Linked DNA regions of Algoriphagus machipongonensis. Each later gene encodes a partner of the first gene's protein in a complex. Links are inferred from orthologs where the notes say so. Each region holds a gene or a part of one and is shown in the gene's direction. Other genes may lie near its edges. The genes, in order: dnaG and dnaB.

Region 1 (7,179 bases):
ATGAACCATAACCAATGTAAGGGCTAACCAAGGTAGTTACATACAGGTTTAGATATTCTTCTGGATTCCATTGAGATAACTGCCCTATGAGGGTAGCGTCTGTATTTGGATCATAAGAAGATTTAGACCCTTGCATTCTTACGATTCCATCAGTAGGAAGTCCATTAGGGTCCTGTTTTGCTAAAATAAATTCAATATTAGCATCAGCAGCTACAGGAAGAAATTCTGCTGGGGTATTGGCAGCATCTTGATTCATCCTTCTGAAATCCTCATTTAGAATTCTGAGTTGATCTAAGATTTGACTGGTTGGAACGTTTGCTCCAACACCCTCTGCTGTTCCTGAATGGATAACATGGACAACTACAGGTATTAAGCGAACCTCTTCGTTTGTCCTGGCATTTAATTGAGGATTAGATTTACGAGCCTCTATCTTTTCATCAACCCAGTTTTCAAAGTATTCTTTGGTTCCAAAGAAACCAAGTTCCTTTTCCTGTTTCTCCTCAATCAAAACATGAGCACATTTCCCTAAATGAGAATGACTGTGTTCTAATTGACCAGTTACATCTACGACTTTAAACTGCTGGCTAAAGAGTGGGGTGAATGCAAAAATAGCTCCTGTAAGGAGCATGATGGCCTTTGAATAAAACCGTAAACCTTTTTTCATTTAATAGAATATGTTAGGCAACAGTCAAATTGATAGCCTCAACCTTAGTAATTTCTGGGATTGCTCTTTTGATGGCGTCTTCTACTCCAGCCTTAAGAGTCATTGAGGACATAGGGCAAGAGCCGCATGAACCTAACATTTCGATACGGAGCACCATATCTTCAGTTAATTCTACGATCCTTACATTTCCTCCATCTGCTTCTAGATATGGGCGAATAGTATCTAGAGCAAATTCTATTTTATTTTTTAGTTCAGTCTGCATTTTCTTATGCTTTAATTTCAACAACCTCAGTCTTAGCATCTGAAGCATTTCTAATAGCCACTTGTCTGGCTACTGCCTCAGCGAGATTTTTGTATGCTTCTTTGGTTTGGCCATTTTTCATTACTGCTGGATAGCCGGTATCACCACTTTCGCGAATACTTTGCACGATTGGGATTTCTCCAAGAAGCGGTACTTCAAATTTCTCCGCTAATCTTTTACCTCCTTCTTTGCCAAATAAATAATATTTGTTTTCTGGCAATTCTTCTGGCGTAAAATAAGCCATATTTTCAACAACACCTAGTACTGGAACGTTAATTTGTGGCTGTCTAAACATGGATAATCCTTTGCTGGCATCTGCCAAAGCAACTTTTTGTGGTGTTGTCACAATAACCGCGCCTGTTACCGGGATCGTTTGAACCATGGTAAGGTGAATATCAGATGTTCCAGGAGGAAGATCCAAAATAAGATAATCCAATTCACCCCATTCTACATCTGAAATAAACTGTCTCAAAGCCGAGCTAGCCATAGGACCTCTCCACACGACAGCACTTTCTGCTGGAGTTAGAAAACCAATGGACATCAGTTTAACCCCATATTGAGTAATAGGAACAATGATATTTTTTTCACCTACCTTTTTGACTGTAGGCTGCTCTCCCTCGACATTAAACATGGTCGGAATGGAAGGGCCTGAAATATCCGCGTCAATTAAACCCACCTTAGCACCAGATTCCGCCAAAGCAACAGCAAGGTTTACAGAGGTGGTAGATTTACCAACTCCACCTTTACCTGATGCAACAGCTATGATGTTTTTTACATGAGGGAGAACTGGAGCTGCCTCGCGTACAGTGGTTACTTGAGAAGTCATATGGATTTCCCATTTGGGTTCTTTTCCAAAATCTTCTTCTAAAGCCTCAAGGCAATTATTTTTTATTACTTCTTTCAGAGGGCAAGCCGGAGTCGTAAGAACCACGTCAAAACTGACTGATTTACCTTCTATTTTTATTTTTTGTATCATTCCTAAAGTCACGAGATCCTTTTTTAAATCGGGATCTTGGACTCTAGAAAGTGTTTTTCGGATCGCTTCCGCAGTTAATTCCATCGGAGGGTTATTAATTTTTTTTGCAATTTAGGGCTTCTCATTCGCTTAGAAAAGTAATGAGAGCTACATCGTGAAGGTTTAACTAGGGTATTTGTTAATTAGTTCAAGAAATAAGCCTGTTTTTACCACTTGTACCCTTTACCTTTGTAGGCTAAATTCAGATCATGGGAATCAGTAAACTCACCACAGAGAAAGTAAAAGAAAGAGTTGACATCGAAGAGGTGGTGGGAGATTATGTGCCTTTAAAAAAGAAGGGGCAAAACCTTTGGGCTTGCTGTCCTTTCCATAATGAAAAAAGCCCTTCCTTCTCAGTTTCTCCGGCAAAACAAATCTACAAGTGTTTTGGGTGTGGTAAAGCTGGGGACCCTATCCAGTTTGTGATGGATGTAGAGGGAGTTGGTTTTACTGAAGCGATTCGCCATTTGGCTGGCAAATACGGTATTGAGGTAGAGGAGGATGAAGAAAGAACGCCCGAGCAAGATCAAGCTTACAGTGAAAGGGAAAGCCTTTATATAGCTTTGGGTTTTGCCCGTGATTTTTTTGTGAAAAATTTACTGAGCCCAGAAGGAAAATCAATAGGCCTAAGCTATTTCAAGGAAAGAGGGTTTTCAAATTCAATCATAGAAAAATTTGATTTGGGTTATGCCTTGGATGGCTGGGATCACTTATTGAAAGCCGCTAAATCTTCAGGTTTTCAAGAGGAAATTCTTTTAAAAGCGGGATTGATTTTGCAAAAGGAAGGCGATCCCTCCAGAGTGTATGACCGATTTAGGGGAAGAGTCACCTTTGCGATTCATAATATAGGTGGTAAACCTATTGGATTTGGTGCTAGAATACTCACCAAAGATAAAAATCAACCAAAATACATCAACTCACCTGAGACTGCTGTCTATCATAAAAGTGATGTGCTGTATGGGATGTATCAGGCGAAGAAGGCCATCAGGGCAAAGGACAATTGTTATTTGGTAGAAGGCTATACGGATGTGATTTCCATGCATCTCTCGGGAATTGAAAATGTAGTAGCATCATCGGGTACATCCCTTACCGAAGGCCAAATAAAATTAATCAAACGATTTACTGATCAGGTTACGGTTCTTTATGATGGGGATCCTGCAGGAATAAAAGCCTCCCTTCGTGGGATAGACTTACTTCTGGAAGGTGGATTAAATGTGAAAGCCGTAGTTTTCCCTGAAGGTGAGGACCCGGATAGTTATTCCCGAAAAGTGGGGAGCCAGGCTTTTCAAGACTATTTAGTAGAAAATTCACGTGATTTTATAGGCTTTAAAATTGGGCTTTACCAAGACGAATTTGCGAAAAACCCCATCAGGAAAGCGGAGGTAATCCGTGAGGTGATCCAGAGCATTGGAAAAATTCCTGATCCGATTGTTCGTTCTGTTTACGCTCAGGAAGCTTCCTCTTTATTGGAAGTTGAGGAGGATGTGATCCATACGGAGCTCAATAAATCCCTGATAAAAACCCAAAGGGATCAATTTCAAAAAAGGGAAGAGGCGCCTCCTCATGATTTAGGTTTTGAAGAATATTTACCAACGGAGGAAAAAAGCACAGCTTCAGATTCTCTTAAAATTCAGGAAAAGGAAATGATTCGATTACTTTTAAACTACGGTTGGGAGAAAATTGATCATGATGAATTACATCTCTGTGATTATTTATTGGCAGAAACAGCTGATTTAAAATTTGAGACTCCGGTTTATGAAAAAATCCTGATTACATACCGTCAAATTTTGAACATGGGAGAAGCTCCTACGATTGACTTTTTTATCCGCCATCAAGATTCAGAGATGAAATCGGTTGTTATCGACTTAATTACGCCTCGACATGAGGTTTCAACACATTGGAGTGAAAGGCATCAGATTTTTATCAATAAGGAAAATGACAATTTATCCTTGACAGGGTTTAAGTCGATTTTAAGATTGAAGCGACGGGTGGTGCAAAAAATGATGGAAGAGGCAAAAATGAAAATTAAAACAGCTGAATCCGAAAAAGATGAAACGGCTGATATAGAGGAACTTCAAAAGATTTACTTTGAACTGAAAAAAGTACAGTTAGAAATAGACAAGGAATTAGGGATAGTAATTGGCTAAAACCAAACTTTCTTTGGCTGCAACCTGTTTTGTTAGGAAACCGTGTAAATTTGCATTCCTGTCATTAATTCAAATCCAAGTCAAGTGGAAAAATACCAATTAGACCCCATCGAAGATGCTATTGAGGCAATCAAAAATGGGGAAGTTATTATTGTTGTAGATGATGAAGATCGCGAGAATGAAGGTGACTTCGTTTGTGCAGCAGAGAAGATAACTCCAGAAATCGTCAATTTTATGGCCACTCATGGAAGAGGACTGATATGTGCTCCATTGGTGGAAGATCGATGTGAGAAATTAGGTTTAGATATGATGGTAGGCCAAAATACGGCCGCTTTTGAAACCCCATTTACGGTTTCCGTTGATTTGATAGGTCATGGTTGCACTACTGGAATCTCCGCTTCAGATCGAGCTAAGACAATCAAAGCTTTGGTGGATGATTCTATCGACCCAAGCGAATTGGGTAAGCCAGGACATATATTTCCTTTGAAAGCAAAAAGAGGAGGGGTTCTTCGAAGAGCTGGACACACCGAAGCAGCTATAGATTTTGCACGCTTGGCAGGTTTTTCACCTGCTGGAGTTTTAGTGGAAATCATGAATGAAGATGGAACCATGGCCAGATTAGTTGATTTGGTTGAGGTGGCTAAAAAATTCAACTTGAAACTTGTTTCGATTAAAGACCTGATTGCGTATAGGCTGAAGGAAGAATCATTAATCAAGCGGGAGATCGGAGTGGATATGCCTACTGAATTTGGAGACTTTGACTTGATTGCCTTCAGACAAACTAATACGGATGAAATCCATTTAGCTTTAATGAAAGGTACTTGGGAACCGGATGAGCCTATTTTGGTAAGAGTACATTCATCCTGCGTCACTGGAGATATTTTTGGTTCTTGCAGATGTGACTGTGGACCTCAACTTCATGCTGCCATGAATATGGTTGAGAAAGAAGGAAAAGGCCTTGTTTTATACATGAACCAAGAAGGTAGAGGAATAGGACTAATCAACAAATTAAAAGCCTATAAACTGCAGGAACAGGGTATGGATACCGTACAAGCGAATTTAGCTTTAGGGCTTCCAATGGATAGCAGAGATTATGGTGTAGGTGCACAAATCTTAAGAGATTTGGGTGTAGGTAAAATTCGATTGATATCTAATAATCCTCAGAAAAGAGTTGGATTGATTGGATACGGCTTAGAAATTATTGAGCAAGTTCCGATTGAAATCTTACCAAACCCTCATAATGAAAAGTACCTTCAGACCAAAAGAGATAAAATGGGACATAATATTTTGAAGTAAAAACATTTATTATCTTTAATTAAGATTCCCTATTGGATTAAATTCTAACCTGAGAATTAATTTTACGTTATATAAGTCATGACAAATACCATGAAAAAAGCAATTTTCACCCTCAGCTTATTTTTCTTGGGCCTAATGAGTGTCATGGCTCAGGATCAGTTTCCTTCCCAAGTTTGGCATAAAGGAACCATATACGATGCAGATGGACTCGTTTACAATGGGTTGATAAAATATGACCTGGAGAATAACTTGGTGCAGTTAAAAAATGAAGGTATCATTACTTTCACTGCTTCCAATGTAAAGAATTTTGAGATTTACGATGAAACCTACGGGGGGATCAGATATTTTTATAGTCTTCCCTATAGTTTAAATGGAGACTATGAGGTGCCAATTTTCTTTGAGGTTTTGACTCAAGGCAACAATATTGCGTTATTGTGTAGAGAGTATATTGCTACTGACTCAAGAAGCATTGGGTCCTATGGTGCGATGGGTATGAATCCTTTTTGGGGACCTCAAACTTCTATAGGATATCGTTTAGCTTTTAATTATTTCTTTTTCAAGGACGGAAGAATTCAGAAGTACAATTTGAAAAAGAAAGACTTGTTTGATTATCTCAGTGGACATGATGATGAAATGAGCCTTTTTATGCGTAAAAACAGACTTGAGCACGATAAGAGAGGTGATTTATTGAGAATTACTTCCTATTACAACGAATTGAACCAAAACTAATGTCAAAACCACTCATTCTCGTTTCAAATGATGACGGGATTACTTCCAAAGGAATAAGAGTTTTAGTATCGATCATGAAAAAGCTGGGGGAGGTTGTGGTGGTAGCACCAGATAGCCCTCAATCTGGAATGGGACATGCAATTACTATTGGGGAGACCCTAAGACTTTCAGAGGAGGAGATTTTTGAAGAGGTCGATGCATATAAATCTAGCGGAACTCCGGCTGACTGTGTTAAATTAGCAAAGCATTATTTATTGAAAGATAGAGTCCCTGACTTAGTGGTAAGTGGTATAAACCACGGATCCAATACTTCAATTTCTGTCTTATATTCTGGTACCATGTCAGCTGCCATTGAAGGAGCAATGGAAGGCCTACCTTCAATAGGGTTTTCTCTGTGTGATTTCTCTTCTAAAGCAGATTTTTCACACGTGGAATATTGGGTAGAAAACATTGCAAAGCAGGTTTTGGAAAACGGAATTCCCAAAGGGATAGCTTTAAATGTTAATTTTCCTCCAAAAAGAAATGAGCCTATCAAGGGTATAAAAGTTTGCCGTCAAGCTGATGCCAAATGGCAGGAAGAATTTGCAGAGCGGTATGATCCAAATGGCCGAAAATACTTTTGGTTGGCAGGTAATTTTGTGAATTTTGACAAGGGAGAGGATAATGACGAATGGGCAATAGCTAATAATTACGTATCTATTGTGCCGTGTCAGTATGACTTAACTGCACATCATGCCATCAGTCAAATAAATAAAGACTGGGATTGGACTGATCTACGAGAAGATTAGGCCTTTTCATCGGTATTGTAAGATTTTGGCTCTATTGCTAAAGTTCTAAAGTGGTGTTAATCTGACATTTCCATCAAAAAATTATCTTATGGGTTTGTTGATTTGACACCAAATTGATGTATTTTTCCGATTAATGAGATTGAAATTTTCAAGTGAAAACTCTGAAACCCAAATATTTTTTATTGCTCATATTACTATTCTGTGTTCCGAATCTTTTGGAAGCACAGCAAATCCTCAAT
Region 2 (7,185 bases), 800 kb from region 1 along the record:
GCAGGTTATAGAGATTCTCCTGAAGGTGGGGTTGCAATAGCTGGTGTGCTTTCCTATTTCACTAAAAAGTCAAAAAACGCTAGAGAATACGCAAAAAAACAAGAGTTTTTGAAAAGAAGAGAAGGTTACCTGGAGATCGTTAACTCAGATTCGTTGAAAGTATTATTACGAGAAGAGTATTCGATCACGAAAGAAGAATGGGATCCTTTGATTATCAAATTCAATGAAATGCATGCCCATCATCAATTTTTAGATTGGTCAAGCGAAAAGGTTTATGCGAGGCTAAAAGAGTTTATAGAATGGGAAAAAGACTGGTCAAATTAAGCCTTTCTTTTAAATGACCAGGTGATATAAAATTTTGCCACCACATCACCATTGGGGTTTCTACCCGTAGAGACAGTCGTCAGCTTATTGGTATCATTTACCTTTAATTGATCAATCATTTCAAATAATTCACTCCCTTGTTCACAGGTAAGCGTGATTTTTTGATTGGCCTTTTTATGAAATTCAGCTTTAAAATCTACTACCAACATGCTAAAACTCCCTTTACCTGCTATTGCCAGCTGACATAATAGCCCTGTACTCAATTCACCTGCTCCTGCCAAAGCAGCAAAATAAATAGACTTAAATGGGTTTTTACTTCGCCAAAAATAGGGGATAGTGACTATGCACTTTTCTGAATCCAATGACTTTACCCGTAACCTCCAAAATATTGCCGAGGGCAATTTTGCTAGCATTCCCAACCAAAAATAGAATGGGCTTCTCATTTTTGTCTGGTAAGCTTGAGCAATTGGGTTTAATTTTGGATCAGGTTTTTTAGAGCTCATTAGTGAATTGATTTGAAATCAAATTAGTGAAAAATATTAGACAAAAAACTTTGGTACTCAATTTGGAATTATATTTAAAAAACGACCAACAAAATGAAAAAGTTAATAATACTATTGGGGATCGGAATGCTGGTTTATGCATGTGCGAAAGTCCCTTTAACTGGTAGATCACAACTGGCACTTGTGTCAAATGAAGAAATTCAGCCCTTAGTAAATGAACAATATGACCAAGTGCTGACCGAAGCCAAGGTGGTTACATCAACGGCTGACGGGCAAAAAATTCTCAAAGTGGGGAACAGAATGGCTAAGGCCGTAGAGGAATATTTAGTGTCAGAAGGATACGGTGAACTTGCAGAAGACTTTGCTTGGGAATTTAATCTTCTGGAAAGTGATCAAGTAAATGCTTGGTGTATGCCGGGTGGTAAAGTGGCCTTTTACACTGGGATTATGCCAATCACTCAAACTGAAACTGGTATTGCAGTAGTAATGGGGCATGAAATAGCCCATGCAGTAGCTGCTCACTCTAGAGAAAGAATGTCTAACGGTTTGGTGGCCAATTTCGGAGTAAGTTTACTTTCTTCAGCGATTGGTCAAAACCCTACCTTAACTCAACAGATTTTTCTTCAGTCTGTGGGTATTGGTAGTGAATTAGGAATGCTTAGTTTCTCGAGAAAGCATGAGTCAGAAGCAGATAGATTAGGTTTGACTTTTATGGCTTTAGCTGGCTATGACCCTAGAGAAGCACCCATTTTTTGGGAAAGAATGCAAGCACAAAGTGAGGGAGGTGCAAGACCACCAGAATTTCTTTCCACACACCCAGACCCTAACAATAGAATTAAAAAGCTAAATGGCTGGATGCCTGAAGCGCTCAAGTATTACCAAGGTCAATAAATAAAGAGAAAATGCCCGGAAAGTTAATTCCGGGCATTTTTTATTTGTTAAATCCTCTCAGTTTAACCTGAGTAAGCTTCCTTTTAGTATCCAAAGGAAAATCTCCTCGCATCATCCAATCATAATAACCAGGTTCTTCTTTAAAAACCTGTTCGATTGGTTTTCCTTTATGTTTTCCAAAGTTGAAAACTTCTTCACCCTGGCTATTGAAAATAAATCTACCGGCAAGATCCACCATTTTTTCATTTACTAAATCATGGATTTTTTTCATGTCATTTTCGAATACACCAAGTTTGTTTCCTTGGAGGTCGATCGCTTCCTCTCCGTTGTATCGCTCCACTTGTGAAATAAAAACATCCATCGTGGCAAGAGTATCTGCCTCAGCACTGTGTGCATTCTCAAGCGTTTTTCCACAGTAAAATTTATAGGCTGCCGTAAGATTCCTTTTTTCCATCATGTGGAAAATTTTCTGAGCATCAAGAAGGTTTCTTTTATCTAGCTCAAATTCAATACCCGCTCTTAGAAATTCTTCTACAAGCAAGGGGATGTCATATTTCAAAACATTGAACCCCGATAAATCGGAACCACCGATAAATTGGTAAACCTCTTTAGCAATGTCTTTAAAGCTAGGTTCATCTTTGAGGTCTTTATCATATAGTCCATGAATTAAAGATGCTTCTAGAGGAATAGGTACTCCTGGGTTTACTCTCCTAGTATAAATTTCTTGCCCTCCATCAATTTTCAGTTTTACGATTGATATTTCAACAATTCTGTCTGTTGAAATATTGGTGCCTGTGGCCTCCAAATCAAAAAATGCGATGGAGTTCTTAAGATTTAATTTCATTTTTTTGTTTCGTTTTATTGAAGCTCTTTGACTTTTAAGGTGCTTTCAATCCTTAATTTACTTGAATTTTGCTTTCAATTCTCCTAATTCCATATTGTCGTAGCTTCCGGAGGACATTAATAAGAGGTTGCTATTGGAATAATCTTGGTTTAATAAAAACTCTTTCAAGTCTTTACTATCGGTAAATAGTATTAAATCCTCTCTTTTAAATCCATCACGAAGTGTCTCTTCATCCATTAGCTCTAATTTTTTAAGAGCAGCTGCATGGGGATTTAAATAAATCACTGCGATGTCAGCGGCATCCATGGTACCTTCATAATTAGGAAGGAATTCCTTGTTTAAAGATGAATAAGTATGAAGCTCCTGTACTGCGATTAATTTTCGTTCAGGAAATTGAGATTTTACTGCATTTGCTGTTGCTTGAAGTTTGGAAGGCGCATGAGCAAAATCTCTGTAAAGACAAGCGTTTTCATTTCCTGCAATCAGCTCCTGTCTTTTTGCAGCTCCTGAGAATTTTTGGATGGAAGTGTAAAACTGCTCTTTGCTAAGTCCTAATGAACTACAAACATCCATGGCGCCTTGTAAATTTTGAAGATTATGCTCTCCAAAAATTTGGATAGGAATCAGTCCATTTTCTGTTTTTAGAAAGGTCTTTCCACTATCAATGATTGCAGGGTGCGCTTGGTAAGAAGTCTTTTGAGCTTCAATATCAACTTTTTCTGCTGCTGATTTGACTAACTTATCTGATTCACAAAAGATCAATTCACCCTTTTTTGGTGTTTTCTCCATTAAATCGCTGAATTGATTTTTATACTCTTCAAAATCAGGAAAAACATTGAAATGATCCCAAGCAATTCCGCTGACCAAAACAATGTCATGTTTATAATGAAAGAATTTCGGTGTACGGTCTAGTGGAGAAGTCAAATATTCATCTCCTTCGATAATTATTACAGGCGCATCTGATAGACGCACCATCAAATCAAAACCACTGATTTGAGCTCCTACTAGATAGTCAAAATCGACCCCTTGATCCTTCAAGACGTGCAAGATGATGGAAGTAATGGAGGTTTTGCCATGCGAACCAGCAATGACAACTCTTTTTTTATTCTTGCTTTGTTCGTAGATAAATTCCGGAAAAGAATAGACAGGGATTCCAAGTTCTTGCGCTTTTAGCAATTCTGGGTTGTCAATTCTAGCATGCATTCCCAAGATTATTCCATCCAGGTCAGCATGGATTTTTTCGGGATACCAGCCATAGTCTTTCGGTAAAATATTGGCTTTCTCAAGCCTTGATCGGGAAGGTTCATATATTTCATCATCCGACCCAGTGACATGATAGCCTTTTTTTACCAATGCCAAAGCAAGATTATGCATGACGGCACCACCTATGGCGATGAAGTGATAATTTTTCATAGAGGTTGGTTTAGCTTTCTAATATATTCCAAACTTAAAAATAAAACTTGGGTGCTTTGAACATAACGATTCATAATTGAAACAATTTTTTGAGGGCGGTACATTTTGGCTATTTTCAGCTTTTATTTGCATTATATGTTAGACGATAAATATGCCTACCTATGTCTTGCTTTGATGTATTTGATAGCATGGGCGATAGTGTTTTGGAAAAACCCTTGGAGAAAAGGGATGCTGAAGGTGGGCATAGCCGGAGGATTGATGGGGATGATTGCCGAAGTCTGGTATTTTCGAGATTATTGGAGGCCTCCAACTCTTTTTGGTATTGGAATAGTAGGTATTGAAGATTATATCATTGGCTTCGCACTGTTTGGAGTAGGGGGCTACATTTATTCCTCTTTTAGCAAAAGGGAGATTGATTATAACCGAACGTCCAAACCCGTGACTTGGGAGTTTTGGTATTTATTTTTAGGGGCATGTGTGCTTTTAAGTATCTTTACTATTGGATTTGGAATCCACTCCGGATATGTGACATTTCTTATCTTTTTTGCCATTTCTATCTTTATTTGGACGAAAAGACCTGACTTGATAAGAGTTTCACTGATTTCTGCATTCGCTACTTTAGCCATTACGCTGATTATCTATTATATCAATTTCAATGTTTTATTCCCTCATTTCTGGGATGAGTATGGAATGTTGGATGAGCCATTCTTGGGTGTGAAATTCTTTAATATTCCCTTTTCAGAGATGGTATGGCATTTTTCTTGGGCGATGTTGTGTAGCATGTTTCGAGGATATCGAAATGGCGTTTATTATAAATAAAAATATATTGTTCCGAGGCTTGATTTTTGAGGCTTAGGAATGTTGATAAGTTTGGTAAAACTTGTTTAAAACTCATGGCCGGAAGGCCATACATTTGTTAATATGACTGAGAAAAGTAGCAATACCCGTACTTCCCGTAAATCCCCAAATCCTACTAGCCCAAATATGTTGGGAAAAGTGCCTCCACAGGCTGTAGACCTAGAGGAAGCGGTGTTAGGAGCCCTTATGTTGGAGAAGGACGCGTTGACCAATGTGATTGATATCCTTAAAGTGGAGAGCTTTTATAAAGCATCCCACCAAGTGATTTTTCAAGCGATATTGGATTTGTTTACCGATAGTCAGCCGATTGACTTGCTAACTGTAACCAATCAACTCCGAAGAAATGGTGCTTTAGAAATTGCAGGAGGTGCATTTTATGTCACTGAGTTAACTTCAAAAGTTGCCTCTGCTGCAAATATTGAATACCATGCGCGGATTATTACAGAACAGTCTATCAAAAGGGAAATGATCCGTATTTCCTCAGAAATCCAAAAGGATGCCTACGAAGACACTACTGATGTTTTTGAGCTTTTGGATAAAATGGAACAATCCTTATTTGAGATTTCAGAAAAAAATATTCGAAAGAATTATTCCGACATGAAGTCAATCATGAGGGAGGCTATTATTGAATTAGAGTCAAGAAGAGATCAAAAAGATGGTTTGACGGGTGTTCCTTCTGGTTTCACAGCATTAGACCGAGTGACTTCTGGATGGCAAAAATCTGATTTGGTAATTATTGCAGCTCGTCCAGCGATGGGTAAAACTGCTTTTGTACTTTCTGTTTTGAGAAATGCAGCTGTGGATCATAGTAAGCCAGTGGCGATATTCTCTTTGGAGATGTCATCAGTCCAGTTGGTTAATCGTTTGATAAGTTCCGAAGCAGAACTTGATTCAGAGAAAATCAAAAAAGGATCTCTGGCAGAGCATGAATGGGCACAGTTAGTTCATAAAACGGCAAAACTGTCCAAAGCCCCCTTATTTGTAGATGATACACCTGCTCTATCAATTTTGGAATTGAGAGCAAAATGTAGAAAGCTCAAGGCTCAGCATGATATTCAAATGATTGTAATTGATTATTTGCAACTTATGTCTGGTGATTCCAAAGGCGGAGGCGGTGGAAATCGAGAGCAAGAGATTGCAAGTATTTCCAGAGCATTGAAGAAAATTGCCAAAGAATTAAGTGTACCTGTAATTGCACTTTCTCAGCTTTCGAGAGCAGTAGAAACCAGAGGAGGAGATAAGAGACCACAGCTTTCGGATTTGAGGGAATCTGGAGCGATTGAGCAAGATGCGGATATGGTAATGTTCCTTTATCGTCCCGAATATTATGGAATCACTGAAGATGAGGACCATAATTCGACCCAAGGAGTAGGGGAAGTAATTATCGCTAAGCACAGGAATGGTTCATTGGATACCGTTAAACTGAGGTTTATTGGGCGATATACTAAATTTCAGGATTTGGATCATTTTGGGGCTCCTGATATGAATCAACCTGTTTATGCCTCCAATTTCTCTAAAGAATCTTCAGGAGTATCTTCCTTTGATTCAGGACAGACGATAAAAATGCAAAGTAAGGCGAATAATGATTTTGACGATTCGGATGATTTCCTTACTAAACCTAACCCACCAGCTGATTTTTAATAATTTATGAAAGCAATTACTCTTGACGATACTAGTTCCTCTAAACTCAATGTAAGAGAGGTCCCTGAAAGACCTTTAAAAGAAGGAGAAGTAAGGGTGGCGATTAAAGCTGCGGCATTAAACCACCGAGATGAATGGTGTAGACAAGGCCTTTACCCCAATATTCAAAATGGGATTATTTTAGGGTCAGATGGAAGTGGTGTTGTAGAGGAAGTGTCAATTGGTACTGAGGAAAGCTGGTTAGGAAAAGAAGTTATAATTAACCCTGCAATTAATTGGGGTGAGAATCAAAAAGCTCAGAATAAGGATTTTGAAATTTTGGGCATGCCAAGAAATGGAACTTTGGCAGAAAAAGTCATTGTGCCTGTGGATAGGCTGCATTTAAAGCCAGCTCACTTAACTTTTGAAGAAGCAGCAGGCTTACCTTTAGCTGGGTTAACCGCTTTCCGAGCCCTTTTTTATCAAGGAGAAGTAAAGCCAGGTGATGCTGTTCTGATCACGGGGTTTGGTGGAGGCGTAGCTCAGTTAGCATTTCAATATGCTGTACAAGCAAATGCTTTGGTTTATGCCACCAGTAGCAAAAAAGAGAAATTGGATAAGGCAAGTGAACTGGGAGCGAAAGGAGTTTTTAATTATACCGATCCTGATTGGACATCGGAGGCTTTAGAGCAAACGGGTGGTTTTGATATTATCATAGACAGTGCTGCTGGT

Evidence for each region.
Region 2: the proteins of dnaG (region 1) and dnaB are in contact, whole or in part, in a crystal structure (PDB 2R6A), measured with the Geobacillus stearothermophilus proteins. The link is inferred for Algoriphagus machipongonensis from one-to-one orthologs. Residues at the interface, in WP_049624496.1 of Geobacillus stearothermophilus: Lys456, Leu457, Leu458, Pro459, Ala460, Asn463, Ala464, Leu467, Leu535, Leu536, Ile537, Ala538, Gln544, Glu545, Asp548, Tyr549, His552; in WP_033016901.1 of Geobacillus stearothermophilus: Ser13, Glu15, Ala16, Gln18, Glu91, Leu92, Asp94, Ala95, Val96, Pro97, Thr98, Ala99, Ala100, Asn101, Tyr104, Tyr105, Ile108.

Annotation. Positions count from the first base shown.
Region 1 is NZ_CM001023.1:3,249,681-3,256,859, reverse strand. The notes cover bases 1,694-4,658. They hold dnaG (DNA primase), read left to right. Parts: upstream 1,694-2,189; coding sequence 2,190-4,127; downstream 4,128-4,658. Other genes in these bases: ALPR1_RS13590 (bifunctional 3,4-dihydroxy-2-butanone-4-phosphate synthase/GTP cyclohydrolase II), read left to right, coding at 4,212-4,658; ALPR1_RS13600 (Mrp/NBP35 family ATP-binding protein), read right to left, coding at 1,694-2,025. Outside these bases: ALPR1_RS13610 (T9SS-dependent choice-of-anchor J family protein), read right to left, coding at 1-664; ALPR1_RS13605 (NifU family protein), read right to left, coding at 678-926; more of ALPR1_RS13600, read right to left, coding at 931-1,693; more of ALPR1_RS13590, read left to right, coding at 4,659-5,423; ALPR1_RS13585 (hypothetical protein), read left to right, coding at 5,514-6,152; 5'/3'-nucleotidase SurE, read left to right, coding at 6,152-6,940; ALPR1_RS13575 (ATP-binding protein), read left to right, coding at 7,123-7,179. UniProt on the Escherichia coli protein: RNA polymerase that catalyzes the synthesis of short RNA molecules used as primers for DNA polymerase during DNA replication.
Region 2 is NZ_CM001023.1:2,451,748-2,458,932, forward strand. The notes cover bases 4,215-7,185. They hold dnaB (replicative DNA helicase), read left to right. Parts: upstream 4,215-4,896; coding sequence 4,897-6,474; downstream 6,475-7,185. Other genes in these bases: ALPR1_RS10360 (lycopene cyclase domain-containing protein), read left to right, coding at 4,215-4,794; ALPR1_RS10370 (quinone oxidoreductase family protein), read left to right, coding at 6,481-7,185. Also shown: ALPR1_RS10335 (carboxypeptidase-like regulatory domain-containing protein), read left to right, coding at 1-324; ALPR1_RS10340 (DUF4442 domain-containing protein), read right to left, coding at 321-827; ALPR1_RS10345 (M48 family metallopeptidase), read left to right, coding at 921-1,718; ALPR1_RS10350 (3'-5' exonuclease), read right to left, coding at 1,759-2,562; ALPR1_RS10355 (UDP-N-acetylmuramate--L-alanine ligase), read right to left, coding at 2,620-3,975; more of ALPR1_RS10360, read left to right, coding at 4,111-4,214. UniProt on the Escherichia coli protein: The main replicative DNA helicase, it participates in initiation and elongation during chromosome replication. Travels ahead of the DNA replisome, separating dsDNA into templates for DNA synthesis.